Regions from separate parts of the Enterovibrio makurazakiensis genome, predicted to be linked through region 2. Evidence: riboswitches for the same ligand, from Rfam matches in the RefSeq annotation. Region 2 holds a riboswitch; the other holds the start of a gene.
What was found. A riboswitch is a leader RNA that binds a small molecule or an ion and turns the genes downstream of it on or off. The one in region 2 is predicted to bind lysine.
Positions count from the first base shown of each region.

Region 1: linked by a shared signal. The riboswitch ahead of lysC (lysine-sensitive aspartokinase 3) and the one ahead of L4D06_RS01875 (Na+/H+ antiporter NhaC family protein) in region 2 are both predicted to bind lysine.

Region 1 is NZ_JAKJSE010000006.1:5,973-15,287, reverse strand. It holds gene galU (UTP--glucose-1-phosphate uridylyltransferase GalU) at 1-491, shown strand, start outside; gene uvrA (excinuclease ABC subunit UvrA) at 653-3,475, shown strand; gene L4D06_RS03620 (Wzy polymerase domain-containing protein) at 3,527-5,185, shown strand; gene L4D06_RS03615 (pyridoxal-phosphate-dependent aminotransferase family protein) at 5,288-6,406, opposite strand; lysine riboswitch at 6,623-6,799, shown strand; gene lysC (lysine-sensitive aspartokinase 3) at 6,908-8,260, shown strand; gene metH (methionine synthase) at 8,368-9,315, opposite strand, start outside.
Region 2 is NZ_JAKJSE010000004.1:396,653-405,967, reverse strand. It holds gene mobA (molybdenum cofactor guanylyltransferase MobA) at 1-345, shown strand, start outside; gene L4D06_RS01885 (bifunctional molybdopterin-guanine dinucleotide biosynthesis adaptor protein MobB/molybdopterin molybdotransferase MoeA) at 342-2,135, shown strand; gene L4D06_RS01880 (thymidine kinase) at 2,260-2,838, opposite strand; gene L4D06_RS01875 (Na+/H+ antiporter NhaC family protein) at 2,958-4,538, opposite strand; lysine riboswitch at 4,625-4,804, opposite strand; gene L4D06_RS01870 (H-NS family histone-like protein) at 5,146-5,544, shown strand; gene L4D06_RS01865 (lytic murein transglycosylase) at 5,801-6,778, opposite strand; gene L4D06_RS01860 (YcgL domain-containing protein) at 6,788-7,063, opposite strand; gene minC (septum site-determining protein MinC) at 7,378-8,040, shown strand; gene minD (septum site-determining protein MinD) at 8,060-8,872, shown strand; gene minE (cell division topological specificity factor MinE) at 8,876-9,139, shown strand; gene rnd (ribonuclease D) at 9,196-9,315, opposite strand, start outside.

The DNA.
Region 1 (9,315 bases), on a different contig from region 2:
CTGTCGTTCTCGCTGATGACTTATGTGTTAACCAAGACGAAGGTGTATTGTCTCAAATGGTTGCACTCTACAAGCAGTTTCGTTGTTCAATCGTGGCTGTCGAAGAAGTGCCAGATGACGAAACACACAAATACGGTGTGATTTCAGGACAAGAGATCAAAGATGACTTGTACCGCGTTGATAACATGGTTGAGAAACCAGAGCCCGGCACCGCTCCTAGCAACCTTGCCATAATTGGTCGCTACATTCTGACCCCTGACATTTTCGACATTCTTGAAAAAACTGAACCAGGTAAGAATGGCGAAATCCAAATCACAGATGCATTGCTTCAACAAGCACAGAGCGGATGTGTTCTTGCGTACAAATTTAAAGGTGAACGCTTTGACTGTGGCAGTGTAGAAGGGTTTATTGAAGCGACCAACTACTGCTATCAAAACATCTACCTACAATCTGACGCACCAAAGCAACCTCAAAAAACAGTGAAGTGCTAGTGATCGTCTCTCATTCACTTCACGTTTAAAAGTATCAATGTAGAACCAAAGAAAGCTGTATATTTATACAGCTTTCTTCTTTTTCATTATGCAATATTGTGGGATACTTTCTTTCATCCGTTTTTCGTCAGAATCAACTCTGACTCGCAGGCAAGGTAGACATGGATACAATTGACGTCAGAGGGGCTCGCACCCATAACCTGAAAAACATTAACCTAACCATTCCTCGTGACAAGATGATTGTAATCACGGGGCTTTCTGGTTCAGGGAAATCCTCTCTCGCATTTGACACCTTGTACGCAGAAGGCCAGCGTCGATATGTAGAGTCACTGTCTGCCTATGCGCGTCAATTCTTGTCGCTGATGGAAAAGCCTGACGTCGACCACATTGATGGCCTCTCCCCTGCGATTTCTATCGAGCAAAAGTCGACCTCACACAATCCACGTTCTACTGTGGGGACGATTACCGAAATCTACGACTATTTACGACTCCTTTTCGCCCGTGTTGGTGATCCACGCTGCCCGACTCACGATGTGACGCTAGAAGCGCAGACAGTGAGCCAAATGGTCGATAAGGCGCTTGAGCTTGAAGAAGGCACCAAGCTCATGTTGCTGGCACCCATTGTGAAGGAGCGTAAAGGCGAGCACGTTAAAACACTCGAGAATTTGGTAGCCCATGGCTTTATCCGCGCACGTATCGACGGTGAAGTGTGCGACTTATCCGATCCTCCAACACTAGAACTTCACAAGAAGCACACCATCGAAGTGGTCGTTGACCGCTTTAAAGTTCGCGATGATCTGCAGCAGCGTTTGGCTGAATCTTTTGAAACAGCGCTAGAATTAACTGGCGGCACCGCCGTCGTGAGCCATATGGATGGTGACGGTGAAGATATGGTGTTCTCTGCCAACTTCGCCTGTCCACATTGTGGCTACAGCATGCAAGAGCTAGAGCCTCGGCTGTTCTCATTCAATAACCCAGCAGGCGCTTGCCCAACCTGTGACGGTCTTGGTGTTCAGCAGTATTTTGATGAAAACCGCGTCGTGCAAAACGAAGCCGTAAGTTTGGCTGGTGGAGCGATACGAGGCTGGGATCGTCGTAATTTTTACTATTTTCAAATGCTGACCTCGCTGGCAGAACATTACAAATTCGATATTGAAACGCCATGGCAAGACTTGCCTGATGCCATTCGTGATGTCGTACTCGATGGCTCGGGTAAAACCGATATCGCATTTAAATACGTCAATGATCGCGGCGACCTCACTGTACGCAAGCACCCGTTCGAAGGTATTTTGAATAACCTCAATCGTCGCTATCGTGATACCGAATCCATGGCGGTTAGAGAAGAACTGGCGAAATACATCGCCAATAAGCCTTGTTCAAGCTGCGGTGGGTCTCGTCTTCGCGAAGAAGCACGTCATGTGTTTATTGGCGATACCAACTTGCCTGCTGTGAGCGAGATGAGTATCCATGATGCCTTGACGTTTTTTGCTGATCTTTCACTGACGGGACAACGTGCTCAGATTGCCGATAAGATCATGAAAGAGATCCACGACCGACTGCACTTTTTGGTCAATGTCGGTTTAAACTACCTCAACTTATCACGCAGTGCAGACACACTCTCCGGTGGCGAAGCGCAGCGTATTCGCTTAGCGAGCCAAATTGGCGCAGGCTTAGTGGGCGTCATGTATGTATTGGACGAACCCTCAATTGGCCTCCACCAGCGCGACAATGAACGTCTATTAAGTACCCTGAACCACCTCCGTAATCTTGGCAACACCGTGCTGGTTGTTGAGCATGATGAAGACGCCATTCGCGCCGCAGACCACATCATTGATATTGGCCCAGGTGCTGGCGTTCATGGCGGCTTTGTCGTGGCGGAAGGGACATATGACGACATTATTGCCAACGAAAATTCACTGACGGGTCAATACCTCAGTGGAAAGAAAAGGATCGAGATCCCAACTCAACGCGTCCCTTATGACAAAAAACAAGTCGTAAAGTTAAAAGGAGCATCAGGCAATAACCTGAGAAGCGTCAATCTAACACTTCCTGTTGGTCTGTTTACCTGTGTCACTGGCGTGTCTGGTTCAGGCAAATCCACACTCATCAATGACACCTTTTATAAGATTGCCCACCAGCGCTTAAACGGCGCAACGACTGGCGAACCTGCGCCATTTAAAGATATCGAAGGGATTGATCACTTCGACAAAGTCATCGACATTGACCAAAGCCCGATCGGTCGTACCCCACGCTCTAACCCCGCGACGTACACCGGTATTTTCACACCAATCCGAGAGCTGTTCGCAGGGACACAAGAATCCCGCGCGCGCGGCTATAAAGTCGGACGCTTTAGTTTCAATGTTAAAGGCGGCCGTTGTGAAGCCTGCCAAGGTGATGGTGTCATCAAAGTGGAAATGCACTTCCTACCTGATGTTTACGTTCCGTGTGACGCATGTAAGGGTAAGCGATATAACCGCGAGACTTTAGAAATCCGTTACAAAGGCAAAACCATCGACGAAGTCCTAGAGATGACGGTTGAAGATGCTCGAGAGTACTTTGACGCTGTGCCAGCAATAGCCCGAAAACTCCAGACCTTAATGGATGTGGGTCTGTCTTATATCCGCCTTGGTCAAGCAGCGACAACCTTATCCGGTGGTGAAGCTCAACGTGTTAAACTGGCAAGAGAGCTGTCTAAACGCGATACAGGTAAAACATTATATATCTTGGATGAACCTACAACGGGTCTTCACTTCCATGACATTCAGCAACTGTTGAATGTATTGCATCGACTACGTGACCATGGCAATACTATCGTTGTCATCGAACATAACTTAGATGTAATCAAAACCGCGGATTGGATTGTGGATTTAGGCCCTGAAGGTGGCAGTGGCGGTGGTATGATCATTGCTGAAGGCACACCTGAACAAGTGGCAAAATCGAAAGAGTCGCACACTGCCCGTTTCTTGAAACCTTTACTCAGTTAGAATCGACGGTGAGCCGACAATCACTCATGACAGGTGCAAGATAAGTTAACCATGCCAACAACTCGATTCCAGTTTCATTGGCCATCATTGGTGGCCAAAAAACCTTTGGTGAAGCCCGTGCTGATCGCCATGGCTGCCCTGTTTCTGTTTTGTCTTCCCTTGAATCAGATCCAGCTTGTTGTTTCTGGCATTCAGCATCCATCGATCGCACTGACATTATTATCAGCTGTCGCCATTGTTTGTTTCGGTTTATGGGAAGTTGCACGGCAAAAACGGATATCCACGACATCACTGACTCGGTGGTTGTCTCTTTGCGCATTCATTGCCTTGCTGCCTGCTTTCTATCAGCATGCCGACTTGAATGCTGCGCTGTGGCACGCATCCAGCATTGTTATTGCTCTCCTATTCTTTTGCACCCTGCAGCAATTCAGTTTTAACCATCTACAACGTCAATATTTATTGTGGCTTCCATTAATGTCTGGCTGGTTGATCGCTTTGCTCTTTTTTATGCCATCACTAGTAAGCCACTTCGGTTGGCAAGATGCAGAGCAACAAGCCAATAACCTTCAACAAGATACCGCAAGTATTGTTTTGCTCACCTCACTCGCATTGTCGGCCTATTTACTTGCTAGAACACGGGTATACAAACGCAACTTAGTCCCCGTCCATGTCATCCTGCTGGCTACACCACTTATCGTCGTGCCAACACTGATGGCACTTGGGCAACCTTGGCTTGTGACAGTCGTACTGCTTATCATCATTCTGACTCAGCCTTTTCTCTATCGCTTTAGTCGCAAACTTCACCATGGCCTTTGGAACTGCGCGTTGTTGTTGGGCTTTTTGATTGCAGGCTATGCAGGGTGGCTAAGTTCTGGCGCTTTGTTCGCACCTCGCTACTCAGCACAAGAATTCAGTGCGGTAGAACAGCTGCTAGCGGTATTAAAGAGCGCACAATTTGAGGGAGTAGGACTAGGCCAGCAAGTGAGATCACAACTGCTTTTTGGTATTAGCACTCAGAATGTACTGCCCGTTCAGCCGTTTCCACCAAGCTGGTTAGCCCGACTACTTGCCGAAGGTGGCCTTGCATTTATTGTAAGTTTTAGTCTGTTTGTTATCTTGATTGTTCGCCGTTTGATGGACGCACCATGGGGTACTCGCCTTATGCTGACCGCCATCATGTTGCCATCTCTCGTCGGCATCACCTTGACGCCTTTTATCGCGGTGAATCCGACCCTCGCCTTACTGTTGATGGTGCTGCTCTATTGGGTGGACAACCTTTCCACACGCTATGAACGCACCTCGATTCGCTCTGCTATCTCAATAAAACTGCTTGGTTCTGCCACCCTCCTTGTGGCATCAACGCTGGTGCTGAGCTCTGTCTATTTAGGAGGGCAAGCGCTTCATACTTATCAAATCAACGACAAAAAACTCCGCCAATACCAAATTCACCCTTGGTGGAATGACTTCTTTCAGGAAGAGGCAGGTAAGCGCGCATTTCTTCGCAGTGTTGAACGCAGAGATAAACAAGCCCAAGAAGCATATTTGCATCAGCAAGTTCGTCGATTAACCAAAATCCCTAGTCCGGAGGGTTACCAGTCATTGATCGAGCTCGCCATGCTGACAGGCAACAAGACAATGGCAATGCATATTCAGCAAGAGGCGAATGCGCTGTTCCCCCATCGCGTGTTTCAACCAACCTTTAGCGAGTAATCACCATTGGCGTGATAAATAGCGAGCATAAAAAAACGCCTTCTTAGGCGTTTTTTTATGCTCATCTTCGTACTTGATGAAGTTATCACAGCAAAGAACTGACTAACCCAGCACATCCTTGAGTGCTTTGGCACACAGCGCAATATTCTCTTTTCTCGCGGTATGTCCCATCAAACCAATACGCCAAGCTTTGCCTGCTAAGGCGCCAAGCCCTGCACCAATTTCTAGGTTGTACTCGTTCAATAAACGACTGCGTACACTGGCATCATCAACACCATCAGGAATTGCGACCGCATTCAGTTGTGGTAGGCGATAAGGCGCTTCAACAAGAAACGCAATGCCCAACGCTTCCAGTTCTGATTTGAGCAATTCATGCATATCGTGATGGCGTTGCCATGCATTCTCTAAACCTTCCTGTTGTAACATCAACAGTGACTCGTGAAGGGCATACAAGCTGTTTACCGGCGCTGTATGGTGATAGCTTCGCTTGCCTTCTCCACTCCAGTAACCCAGCACCAAGCTCTGGTCTAAAAACCAGCTCTGTACTTTCTGCTCGCGTTTCTGCATTTTTTCGACCGCGCGAGGTGAAAAAGTAACAGGCGACAGACCAGGCACACATGACAAACATTTCTGGCTGCCAGAATAAACCGCATCCAGTTGCCATTCGTCCACCAACAAAGGGACGCCACCCAAAGAGGTCACCGCATCAACGATGGTCAGGCAATCATGCTCTTTCGCCAAAGCTGATAATGCCTTCGCATCGCTGAGTGCACCCGTAGAAGTTTCCGCATGCACAAATGCCAATACTGAGGCTTGAGGATTATCACGTAATGCTTGTTCGACTTTGGCTGGGTCAACGGGCTTGCCCCATTCATCGTCTACCATGACTGCAGTTGCGCCGCAGCGCTCAACGTTTTCTCGCATGCGATCGCCAAACACACCGTTACGGCACACGATCACAGTATCGCCCGCTTCAATCAGATTAACAAAACACGCTTCCATCCCTGCACTGCCAGGGGCAGAGACTGCTATCGTAAAGGGGTTTTCAGTTTGGAAAGCATATTGAAGTAACGCTTTGACCTCATCCATCATCCCCACAAACAAGGGGTCAAGATGCCCAATGGTTGGCTGTGATAGGGCTTGTAATACCCGCGGCGAGACGTCTGAAGGGCCCGGCCCCATCAAAGTCCGTTGTGGCGGAATAAATCTGGATATTGTCATTGTTAGTTCTCCATAAGCTTCCATTCGTAGCCTTACCCTATCACTGGATGCGTGTTTGCCAAACCCCTAAGCATGCATTATCTCTACCTCGATCATGGTCCAGTTACTCGACAAGATCGAAAAGAGCGGCAAAAGCTCGCAATCTATAATTGACAAAGTCATTACAAAACATTATCAATAGAGAGCAAATTTTATACGTTGAAATCTTCATCGTATAAACGCAGAAGAGGCGCGTCTATCAGGCAGTCTGTTTGCGGAGCCCCAACTCCTATGCAAACCGATCAGGGGATAAGACGCCGAGATAACACCTAACCTTGGGGGTTAGGGTTGTCGGTCTAGAAGGTTGAATCCTTCGGATTGTCATCTCTGATGAGATGGAGCGCTTCTGGAGAAGTCACTTTTCTTCCCTACACGCCCTCCTGCTGTTTTTTTGCATTTCAACTATTTTAAATTTCGTTATTTTTGGATAACTCCATTCGCGATTGTGGGAGAGAAAAGGAAGTGAACGCATTAAATGTCGCAAAGTTTGGCGGCACGAGTGTCGCCGATTACGCTGCTATGTCTAACAGCGCATCGGTGATCAAAAGGAATTCTGACACTCGATTGGTTGTTATTAGCGCCTGTTCAGGCGTTACTAATCTACTGGTTGAATTGGCAAATGGTGTTGCCGATGCGAAGCGTCAGCAAGAAGTGTTAGCAAAGCTTGCTGATATTCATTTCAACATTTTGGAGCAATTGCCTGAAAGCACCGAGGTCGCTCACGCCGTCAATGAAGTGCTTGATGAAGTGGCGACTTTTGCAACGGCTGCAGCAAATGCTCCTTCAGATAGCCTCACCGACAGCCTTGTTGCTTGTGGCGAATTGATGTCGACCCATATTTTTGCGCACTTACTTAATGCACAAGGCCTCGAGGCCGAACGTGTCGATGTCCGACAAATTCTGAAAACAGACAATGTCTTTGGTAAAGCGACGCCAGATTTAATTGAGACCGCTTTTCACGCACAAGGTATTCTTCGCCCGCTATGCGAAACAAAAGTCGTCGTCACTCAAGGTTTCATCGGTGCTGACAACGATGGCAACACTACGACCCTAGGACGTGGTGGTTCTGATTACAGTGCCGCCTTGCTCGCTGAAGCCGTGCAAGCTACATCCTTGGAGATCTGGACGGACGTACCGGGGATCTACAGTACGGATCCTCGCATTGCGCCCGCAGCAAAACCTATTGCTGAAATTAGCTTTAGCGAAGCGTCCGAAATGGCAAATTTTGGTGCCAAGATTTTGCACCCATCAACCCTAGTACCGGCGATGCGACACGATATCCCTGTTTTTGTCGGTTCGTCAAAAGCTCCAGACCAGGGCGGTACGTGGATTCGACATACCGCGGAACACTCTCCGCTATTTCGCGCGTTAGCCTTGCGTTGCAACCAAACCATGGTGACATTGACCAGCCTGAACATGTTCCACGCTTATGGCTTTTTAGCCGAAGTGTTCAATATTCTGGCTAAGCATAAAGTCTCTGTCGATCTCATTACGACATCGGAAGTCAGTGTTTCCTTAACCTTGGATCAAACCAATACAAAAGGGGGCGCGCCAACGCTACCTGAGGGGGCAGAGAAAGAACTCGCTAAACTGTGCAAAGTCACCGTGGAACAAGATATGTGCCTCGTCGCGCTGATCGGCAATCATATGGGTGAGTCTCGCGGTGCGGCAGCGAAGATCTTTGGATCGCTGGAGGACTATAACCTTCGCATGATTTGTTATGGTGCCAGTAGTCACAACCTGTGCTTTTTAACCAGCACCAGTGATTCGAAAGACGTGGTGAAAGCCCTTCATAAAGAGTTGTTTGAGAACTAAACCTTATCGCCTCTTTCATGTGGTAGACGATAAAGACAATAGTAGACACAGAAAAGGCGCTCAATGAGCGCCTTTTGTATCGTTCATAATAAGTTAGGTTACGAACACTAGCCCAGATTCGGCCCTAGCCATTTATCGGCTTCGATCAAATCCCATCCTTTACGATCGGCGTAGCTGTCTCGCTGATCCTCTTGGATCTGTGCAACCGCAAAGTAGCGCGATTCAGGGTGCGAGAAATACCAACCCGATACCGCAGCACCTGGCCACATTGCATAGCTTTCAGTAAGGATCATGCCAGTGTTTGCTTCTGCATCCAACAAGCTCCAAATCTTGCCTTTCTCTGTATGCTCAGGGCATGCAGGATAACCCGGTGCAGGACGAATACCTTGATACTTTTCACGGATCAGATCTTCGTTTGCCAATGCTTCATCAGGTGCATAGCCCCAAATTTCTTTACGCACGGCTTCATGCATGTACTCAGCAAATGCTTCCGCCAAACGGTCAGCAACCGCTTGAACCATAATGGCGTTGTAATCGTCGCCTTTCGCTTTGAACTGCTCTGCGATGTCGTATTCGCCAATACCACCTGTTACGGCAAATGCGCCAATCCAGTCAGCCTTACCACTCTCTTTCGGCGCAATGTAATCCGACAAGCAGTAGTTAGGACCTTTTGGCTTTTTCGTTTGCTGACGCAAGCCATTCAACACGGTGAAAACCTCAGTACGATATTCATCGGTGTAAACCTCAACATCGTCATCCACGCTATTGGCTGGGAACAAGCCACACACGCCATTGGCTTTGATCATGCCTGTGCGTTCTATGTCATCCAATATTGCATTGGCATCATCAAACAGACGCTGCGCTTCTTCACCCACCACTTCATGGCGCAAAATTGTTGGGTACTTTCCGCTAAGCGACCAGGTCATGAAAAATGGTGTCCAGTCGATATATTTGCGAATTTTCGAGACTGGGAAATCAGTAAACACATGCACTCCGGGCTTATTAGGCACGGGTGGCATGTAAGCATCCCAATCAATCGGCACTTTATTTGCACG
Region 2 (9,315 bases):
GGAATGCATGCTGCGATGTCACACCTTGATAGTGAATGGTTAGGCTTTGTGCCTTGTGATTGTCCCAACTTGCCACACAATCTGATTAAAAAAATGGTCTCTGCGATTAATGAAGAGACCGAGATTGTGGTTGCCCATGATGGCGAATCCGTTCAACCCGTCGTGACCATGATGAAGCGCGATATTTTTGAACGCCTCGATCGCTTTCTCGCTAACGGTGACCGAAAAATCGTGATGCTCTACGATCTTTGTACCACTCATTTTGTTGATTTCAGTGATGAGCATGATGCCTTCATCAACTTAAACACCCCGGATGAATTGGAGAAGTACGGAGCTATTTCATGAGCTTGTCCAACTGCTCACTGCCCATTTTAGGGTTTGCTGCGTTCAGTGGGACAGGTAAAACGACCCTGTTGGAAAAGCTCATTCCAGCCTTGGTCGAGAAAGGCATTCGCATTGCCATGGTCAAACACGCGCATCATGATTTTGATGTCGATAAACCGGGTAAAGACAGTTATCGCCTTCGCAAAGCAGGCGCAACGCAAATGCTCATCAGCTCTCGCTATCGCCACGCGTTAATGACGGAAACCCCTGATGACGAATGCACGCTCAATCAATTGCTTGGTCAACTTGACCAAAACAACGCTGATTTAGTGTTAGTAGAAGGTTTTAAGCATCAGGCTTTCCCCAAGATAGAACTTCACCGCTGGGCACTTGAAAAGCCTTGGCTTCACCCGGAAGATCCAAACATTGTGGCGATCGCTTGCGATGAGCCACCTTCTTCTGCACCCTCTTTCGCGCTTTCATCAACGTCCCTGCCCCGTCTAGACATCAATGACATTGGAAGTTTAGTGGGGTTTATTCATCGTTGGATGGAAAGCCATCACGCACAAACCGCCACGTGCGATTCTCTGTCGCCAACCATGCTGTCTATGGAAGATGGCAAAAGCCAAATCCTTGCCGCGATTTCGGTGTCTGAAAACACCGAAACATGCGGCCTTAGTGAACTGCCTAATCGCGTGTTCGCAGTAGATATCGTCGCGCCCGTCAACGTGCCTTCTTCTACCAACTCGGCAATGGATGGCTATGCCATTCGCAGTGACGATATTGAACGCGAAACCTATCGTCTCGTGGGTGAAGTGTTTGCAGGTCACCACTATGCTGAAAAACTCTCAGCAGGAGAATGTGTGCGTATTATGACTGGCGCGCCCGTTCCTGAAGGCGCAAATACGGTGATCATGCGTGAACAGGCAAGCAACGATAACGGAACAGTGTCTTTCGATACCGATAAAGGTGCTGTCCGTGCCGGGCAAAATGTGCGTCAAGCGGGTGAAGATCTTCGAAAAGGTTCGACGATTTTTCATGCCGGAAAGCGCATTGGAGCAGCAGAACTGGGAATGATGGCGTCGCTAGGTTTTGATAGCGCTGAAGTATTCAAACCGATAAAGGTTGCCCTATTTTCAACCGGTGATGAAGTACAAGCACCAGGTACACCAGCAAAATCTCACTGCATTTATGATGCGAACCGATACACGCTACGAGCCATGCTCACCAAACTCGGTTGCGAGATCCGCGATTTCGGCATCATTGAAGACACGGAAGCAGCACTGAACGACACACTCCTCGCTGCAACAAAGCAAGCCGACATGGTAATTTCGTCCGGCGGCGTATCTGTAGGCGATGCAGACTACATCAAAACCGTATTAAACCAACTGGGTGACATTAACTTCTGGCGCGTCAACATGCGCCCTGGCAGACCGCTCGCCTTCGGCACACTAGGCGATAAGCCTTTCTTTGGGCTACCAGGCAACCCTGTCGCAGTGATGGTGACGTTCTTACAGTTCGTTGAGCCGGCCATTCGTAAAATGCAAGGCGATGCATACTGGCAGCCTGAAACGCTATCCGCTGTTACACAAGAGCGTATCCGCTCGCGCCGCGGTCGCACTGAATATACACGTGGGATATACAGCATCAGCACCAATGGTCAGCTAGAAGTCAGATCTACGGGCTCACAGGGTTCGGGTATTTTGCGTTCAATGAGTGAGGCCAACTGCTTAATTGAAGTCGCACCGAATGTTGATAATGCGGAAGTGGGCGATCGCGTCTCCATCATTCCACTGGCATCTCGACTGTAATAGTTCACGCACAGCCATTGCTGACTCAGACACAAAAAAAGCGGCGATAATCGCCGCTTTTTTATTCTTTGTTTTGAAACTGAATATACCCAAACAACCTGTAGATGCTGGATTTCAGCTGCGCCTATTTACCCAACGCTTCTTTGTAATGTACGCGGCAAACAGACTCATAGCGGTCATTGCCGCCAATCACCACTTGATCACCATCGGCAATGGCGTTGCCATCAGCGTCAGTTCGAATAACCATGTTCGCTTTGCGTCCACAGTGACAAATAGTTTTAAGCTCAACCAATTTGTCTGCCCACGCCAGTAAGTATTTCGATCCTTCAAACAACTCACCAAGAAAGTCAGTGCGAAGGCCATAACACAATGCTGGAATGCGTAATTTATCGACCACTTCGGTAATTTGATGAACCTGTTCTTTCGTCAAAAACTGGCACTCGTCTACCAACAAACAATCGACTTTTTGATTGCTGTTGATGTCGCTCACTGCAGCAAAAATATTGTCTTCAGGTGAGAACAATTGCGCGTCGGCTTGAAGGCCAATACGTGAACTGACTTTACCCAGCCCATAGCGATCATCAATGGCAGCAGTGAAGATAAGCGGATTCATGCCACGCTCTTGGTAATTGAATGACGATTGCAGAAGTGTCGTCGACTTCCCTGCGTTCATTGCAGAGTAATAGAAATACAGCTGGGCCATTGGGCTCTCCCGAGAAAAAGACGCTGGCATGCTACCGAAAAAAGCGAAGGGCTAAAAGCGTTGCAAGCCGCGAAATGATACAAAAAAACCTCCCGACTGGGAGGTTTTTCGAATAGATGTTAAGCCAGCTTACCTGGGCGACGAGATAGCCAACCAAATAATACGCAAACCAATACAAACGCGCACATACCCGCCAGCAACGATATTGACAGCGAATCCGTGTAGCCTAAGACCAAGTAGGACAAGCCCGCCACCAAGGCAATAGCCAGTGCGTAAGGCAGTTGCGTAGATACGTGATCGATATGGCCACAACGCGCACCGGTTGACGACAAAATGGTCGTGTCTGAAATCGGCGAGCAATGGTCACCGAATACTGCACCCGCCAGTACCGCGGACAACATAGGCAGCATTAACGCAATATCTGTCGCAGCAGATAGATCACCGGCAATAGGCAACATGATGCCGAAGGTTCCCCAAGAAGTTCCTGTCGAAAATGCCATTGCTGCAGACAACAAGAACAAAATAACAGGCAACAGTTGTGGTGACAGATTTCCCTGAATCAAGGTAGACAAGAACTTACCCGTTGCCATGTCGCCAATGACGCTGCCGATTGTCCATGCAAAAAGCAGAATTAAGATGGCACCAAACATAGATTTAGAGCCAACCCAAACGGTTTGAGCCACGTCTGATACTGGAATACCCTGTTTAAACACAGTCACCAATGCCACGAACAGTCCCATTGCACTCCCGTACAGCAAAGACATACCTACATCGGTATTTTCAAACGCTCCGAGGATAGAAAATGCTTTACCGTCGGCCGCTAAAACTTGTGCACCTGAGTAAACCATCCAAGACATGGTCGCCACAATCAGCACAATAATCGGCACAATGAGATCTGTAACTCGGCCTTTGTCACTTTCTTTAATACCTAACTCATCATCAAGTGAAGTATCACTATTTTCGTCATCGCCAAGACGACTGCCAGTTGATGCTTGGTATTCAAAGCGACGCATCGGGCCAACATCCATTTGGAACCATGCCACTGCAAACACCATCAGCAGCGCAAAAATGGCATAGAAGTTCATTGGGATCATATGCGCAAATGCACTTAGTGGGCTGTACTCTGTGACACCGTGACTAACAAGAATGCCACCAACAATCGTAATGATATAAGCCCCCCAACTAGAGGCTGGCATGATGACGCACATAGGTGCCGCAGTGGAATCAAGAATATATGCCAATTTCGCACGAGAAACATGGAAGCGATCAGTAACGGGGCGGCTGATTGCACCCACGGCTAGACTGTTAAAATAGTCATCGACAAAAATGAAAACACCGAGAAAAGCCGCGAGCAATTTAGCACCACGTTTACTTTTAACACGTGTCTGAGCCCATTCAGCGAAAGCGCGCGTGCCTCCGGAAAGGGTAATCAATGCGGTGATAGAACCCAGCAAGACAAGAAAAGCAACGATGCTCATGTTCCAGCTATTAATACTGCCGTCGGCAATAAATAAGCCTTTGATAAGACCGAATAAATAAGATGCTGTTCCCGAGATAGAAAAGTCATTCAGTAGCACAGCGCCTGAAAGAATACCCAGCCCTAAAGATAACAAAACACGACGAGTAACAATGGCGAGGCCCAGCGCGAGAATCGCGGGCAATACCGATAATGATGACGCGGAAAAATCGACTAAATTCATGATCTCTATATCAACCTATGAGGTTGGAGATCTACTGCAGAAACGGAAACCACTGAAATAGAATGATGGTTAAACGCATTCTTAAACCCTACAGTAGCGCTCCATAGTTAAATCCCAATACTATGGCAGTGTTGTATCTTTCGATTACAACCCCAGCAAGACAGCTTGATAGGCAAAGCTTACTTCGGCGTCATTTCCTTTCACACGTTCTCATTGGCATCACCCTAAAACGTGTTACTGATAAATCACGCACCTCTACGTGCATAATGCCAGCGTATTGTAGGTGACATGAGAGACATTGCAATATCCATCTCAATGATTTTACACATCCACACCATTGCATTTACAACTCTCAAACAAGTTTCCTTTCCCGCTCTCTGATCGCACACAAAGCTAAACACGCCTGACAGATTTATTGTACATTCTACAAAAATGAAACAACTTCTGTACTAAGTAAATGATGCGATTTAATTCAATTTGCACTTTTTTTTAATTTCGATATCTAATGTTTCAATATTTAATTAAACAAATATTGCATAGAATTAATAATTCTTGCTACTCTTAGCCTCGAAGCTAATTATTATAAACAGAGAATAGGATAGGCATAATGTCTGACGCACTGAAAGTATTATTGAATCTACGTAGCCTTCGTGCCGTTGCACGTGAACTTTCCCTAGAACAATTACAAGAAGCTCTTGAGAAACTTCAAACTGTCGTCGCTGAGCGCGAAGAATCTGAAGCAGAAGCTCATGAAGCGGAAAAAGAGCGTCTAGAGAAACTTGAGAAATACCGTGAAATGCTGATCAAAGACGGTATTGATCCTGAGGAACTGTTGGCTACTCTGGGTGGTGCTAAACCAAAATCAAAGCGTGCTGCTCGCCCAGCTAAATATAAGTACATCGATGTAGACGGTTCAGAAAAAACGTGGACTGGTCAAGGTCGTACGCCAAAGACAATTAAAGAAGCACTAGACAGCGGTAAGAAAATCGAAGATTTCCTACTGTAATCGAATGTTTATTGTCACAACAAAAACCTCTCGTTTTTGTTGAACAATGAAAAAAGGGGCTTACGCCCCTTTTTTCATTGTTAGTCGCACCATCACTTTACTGTTTCATATGATGCTATTTTCTTACGTCGTCTAACTGTTATCACTCTCACCTTGTATCTATTTGTATCTATCTGACTGAATTCTCATCGTCTAATCACCAATAAAAGACCATGTGATATACAAGGTATAACGCTATTCTTCATACGAAGAAATCTTATCCATGCTTAATTCTGTCGGCTAAATGGCTCACTGCAATAGCGAAATAGTGAGAGCGATTCCACTTCATCAAGCTTTGATAATTCCCATAGACCAAGTAACTACGCCCATATTCATCATCCGGCTGGATCAACCACGCTTTTATATCGACATCCGGCAACGTTGCATTATTCATACGACGCACACCAACAGCCTGCCATTCTGCCAAAGTTTTGGCTTTATCTTGACTTAAACCTGACATTTCTTTGCCAATGCCTTCTGGGACTTTTACCTGACGTCCCCAAGTGTATTCATCATCCCATCCTGCATTTTTTAAATAATTAGCAGATGACGCAAATACATCTGGTTTCGAGGTCCAAATATCTTTTTTACCGTCGTTGTTTCCATCAGCAGCAAATGAAATAAAGGAACTCGGCATAAACTGACATTGCCCCATCGCCCCCGCCCATGACCCTTTCATGTCATTAGGCGCTATGTGGCCTTCTTGTAAAATAGTTAATGCTGAAAACACTTCTTTGCGGAAAAACGCTTCACGTCGACCGTCATAAGCCAATGTCGTCAATGCTTCGACGACATTAAAATTACCCGTTAACGCGCCGAAGTTACTTTCAACCCCCCAAAGCGCCACAAGAAAACGAGGCTGTACGCCGTATTCTTCACCAATACGTTTTAGATCATCATAATGTTCGTCATACAAACGACGGGCTTTTTTCACTTTCCAATCAGGTACCGCGCGCGGGATATATTCATCCAGCGTGAGTCGTTTCTCAGGCTGATTTCGGTCGGCTTTGACTGCCCTCTCTCGATAACGAATACCATCAAATGCCTGCTCAAGTAACTGAGCATCGATCCCTTTCGCCGAGCCTTCTTGCTTAAGACCCGTCACATACTCATCAAAGCTGGGCTTTTCTGCCAACACGGGTGCTGACAAAGACAATGCAGCCCCAATGAGTATCCCTATCAGTCCTTTACGCATAGCGCTCCTTTATAACTTGGTGTTTTTTGTTCGAATATGTAGCAGTGCCCCATCAGGTGGTGGTGGCAGTTGCAAATAGAAACCTTCGTTCTGCAAACTCTCTTTCACTTTGGAAAGATCCGCAATCGCAAGCTTCTCTCTTTTATCTAGGTTGACCATCATAACGAACTGAGGGTTCCCAAAAGTTTGTAACAATTGTTGAGGTACATCCCCTAAATCATCTTTACGATTTACATAAAGATAGGTCGATTCTTTTTTACTGCTCTTATAGATTGCGCAATACACCTTGTACCTCACAGTGTTGCGATTTCGCAATAAAGAGAAATCGCTTAGATATTTGTTATGAATTCGACGATTAAAACGCCACAAACGGCGTTCATGCTTGCCGCAAAGTTTCCATGAATATACCATGCTGAACACAGTCTGATAATGCGTGCGTCCCTCATATTTTTGGGGATGAAGCGGAAAAGTGTATCCATCTGTTCTTTACACAGATATTTCGCCCCAATCGTTACATTGCAAGGAGGCATTATTCCCATTGCGAGACACATTAATACGCGTAAAATCAGCGCAAACAACTGCCATCAGGACAACATCTAATGACCAAAAACGCTGAGCTCAAAGGCAGTTCATTTACGCTTTCTGTCCTTCATTTATTAGATGACGACTTAGATAGCGCTATGCAGATTCTTTCCGATAAGGTGAACCAAGCACCGGCATTCTTCGACGGCGCACCCGTTGTGGTCGATATTTCAAGACTGCATCGACAACCTGACTTTTCGGCATTGAAAGCCACGATAGAACAGACTGGCATGCTGGTTGTTGGTGTCACAGGGTGCAAACAAAATACTTACCGTGAAGCGGCAAAACTCGCGGGACTCGCTGTGATGAATCCGGCAAACCAAACTCGGGTCAATGACCCTATTCAAACGCCGACAAAAGTCGTCACAACGCCGATTCGTTCAGGCCAACAGGTTTATGCAAAAAACGCCGATTTGGTCGTGCTAAACCATGTGAGTGCTGGCGCAGAGATCATTGCAGATGGCAGTATTCACATCTATGGCGTACTTCGTGGACGTGCAATAGCGGGCGCTAGCGGTCAAAAAGAAGCCCACATTTTCTGCCAGAACCTGCAATCAGAATTGTTATCTATTGCTGGTACATACTGGCTGAGTGAATCCATCCCAGAGCAATACGCAGCTCAACCGGTGAAAGTCTCACTCAAAGAAGACTCTTTAAACATTGAACCCCTCACACTGTAATTATCCAAAGGATTGAGGAATGACTCGAATTATCGTAATCACTTCAGGCAAAGGCGGCGTGGGTAAAACCACTTCAAGTGCAGCCATTGCAACTGGCCTTGCTCAAGCTGGGAAGAAAACAGCAGTTATCGACTTTGATATTGGTCTACGTAACCTTGACCTCATCATGGGCTGCGAACGTCGCGTAGTGTATGACTTTGTTAATGTTATCAATGGTGAAGCAAACCTTCATCAGGCAATGATCAAAGACAAGCGCATTGAAAATCTTTATGTACTTCCCGCCTCTCAAACGCGCGATAAAGATGCTTTGACGAAAGAAGGTGTGGGCCGTGTTCTTGACGACCTTAAAGCGATGGATTTCGATTTCATCATCTGCGATTCACCAGCAGGTATCGAAGCGGGCGCCCTGATGGCGCTATACTTTGCTGATGAAGCCATTGTCACCACGAACCCTGAAGTCTCTTCAGTACGCGATTCAGACCGTATTCTAGGCATTTTGGATTCCAAGTCTCGCCGCGCTGAAAACGGTGAGGACCCAGTGAAAACTCACCTTCTCCTGACGCGCTACAATCCAGTGCGCGTTAACCGCGGTGAGATGCTAAGCGTCGCTGACGTGGAAGAGATTCTGCGTATACCTCTATTGAGTGTTATCCCAGAAAGCCAATCTGTTTTGCATGCGTCAAACAAAGGCGAACCTGTCATTTTGGATGAAGAATCCGATGCCGGACAAGCGTATGCCGACGCTATCAGTCGCCTACTCGGCAATGAGTGCCCATTCCGCTTCTTGGAAGAAGAGAAGAAAGGGTTTCTAAAACGACTATTTGGAGGATAGAACATGGCACTGCTGGAATTTTTCCGTCCGAAAAAGAAAGCATCTGCATCGGTTGCGAAGGAACGCTTGCAAATCATTGTTGCCGAACGTCGCAGCGCCGGGTGTTCAGAGCCCACTTACTTGCCTCAGCTAAAACAGGATATCCTTGACGTTATCCGTAAGTACGTTGATATTTCTCCAGAGCAAGTCTCTGTGGCTCTCGAACAACGAGATGACGATTTGTCTGTTCTAGAGCTCAACGTCACTTTGCCTGACGAAGACAAATAAGCATCAATAAAAAAACCGGCTTTCGCCGGTTTTTTTATGCTGCTGTTCTGCCCTGCTTAAGGTTTATTGAGCAAAGGCATAACGCGTTCTTCCAAGTAAGCTTTACGCCACCCAGAAAGCAAATCAGGCATTTTCTCTGGATTTTGCTCATTTATCCAAGCCCACTTTAGCACTTG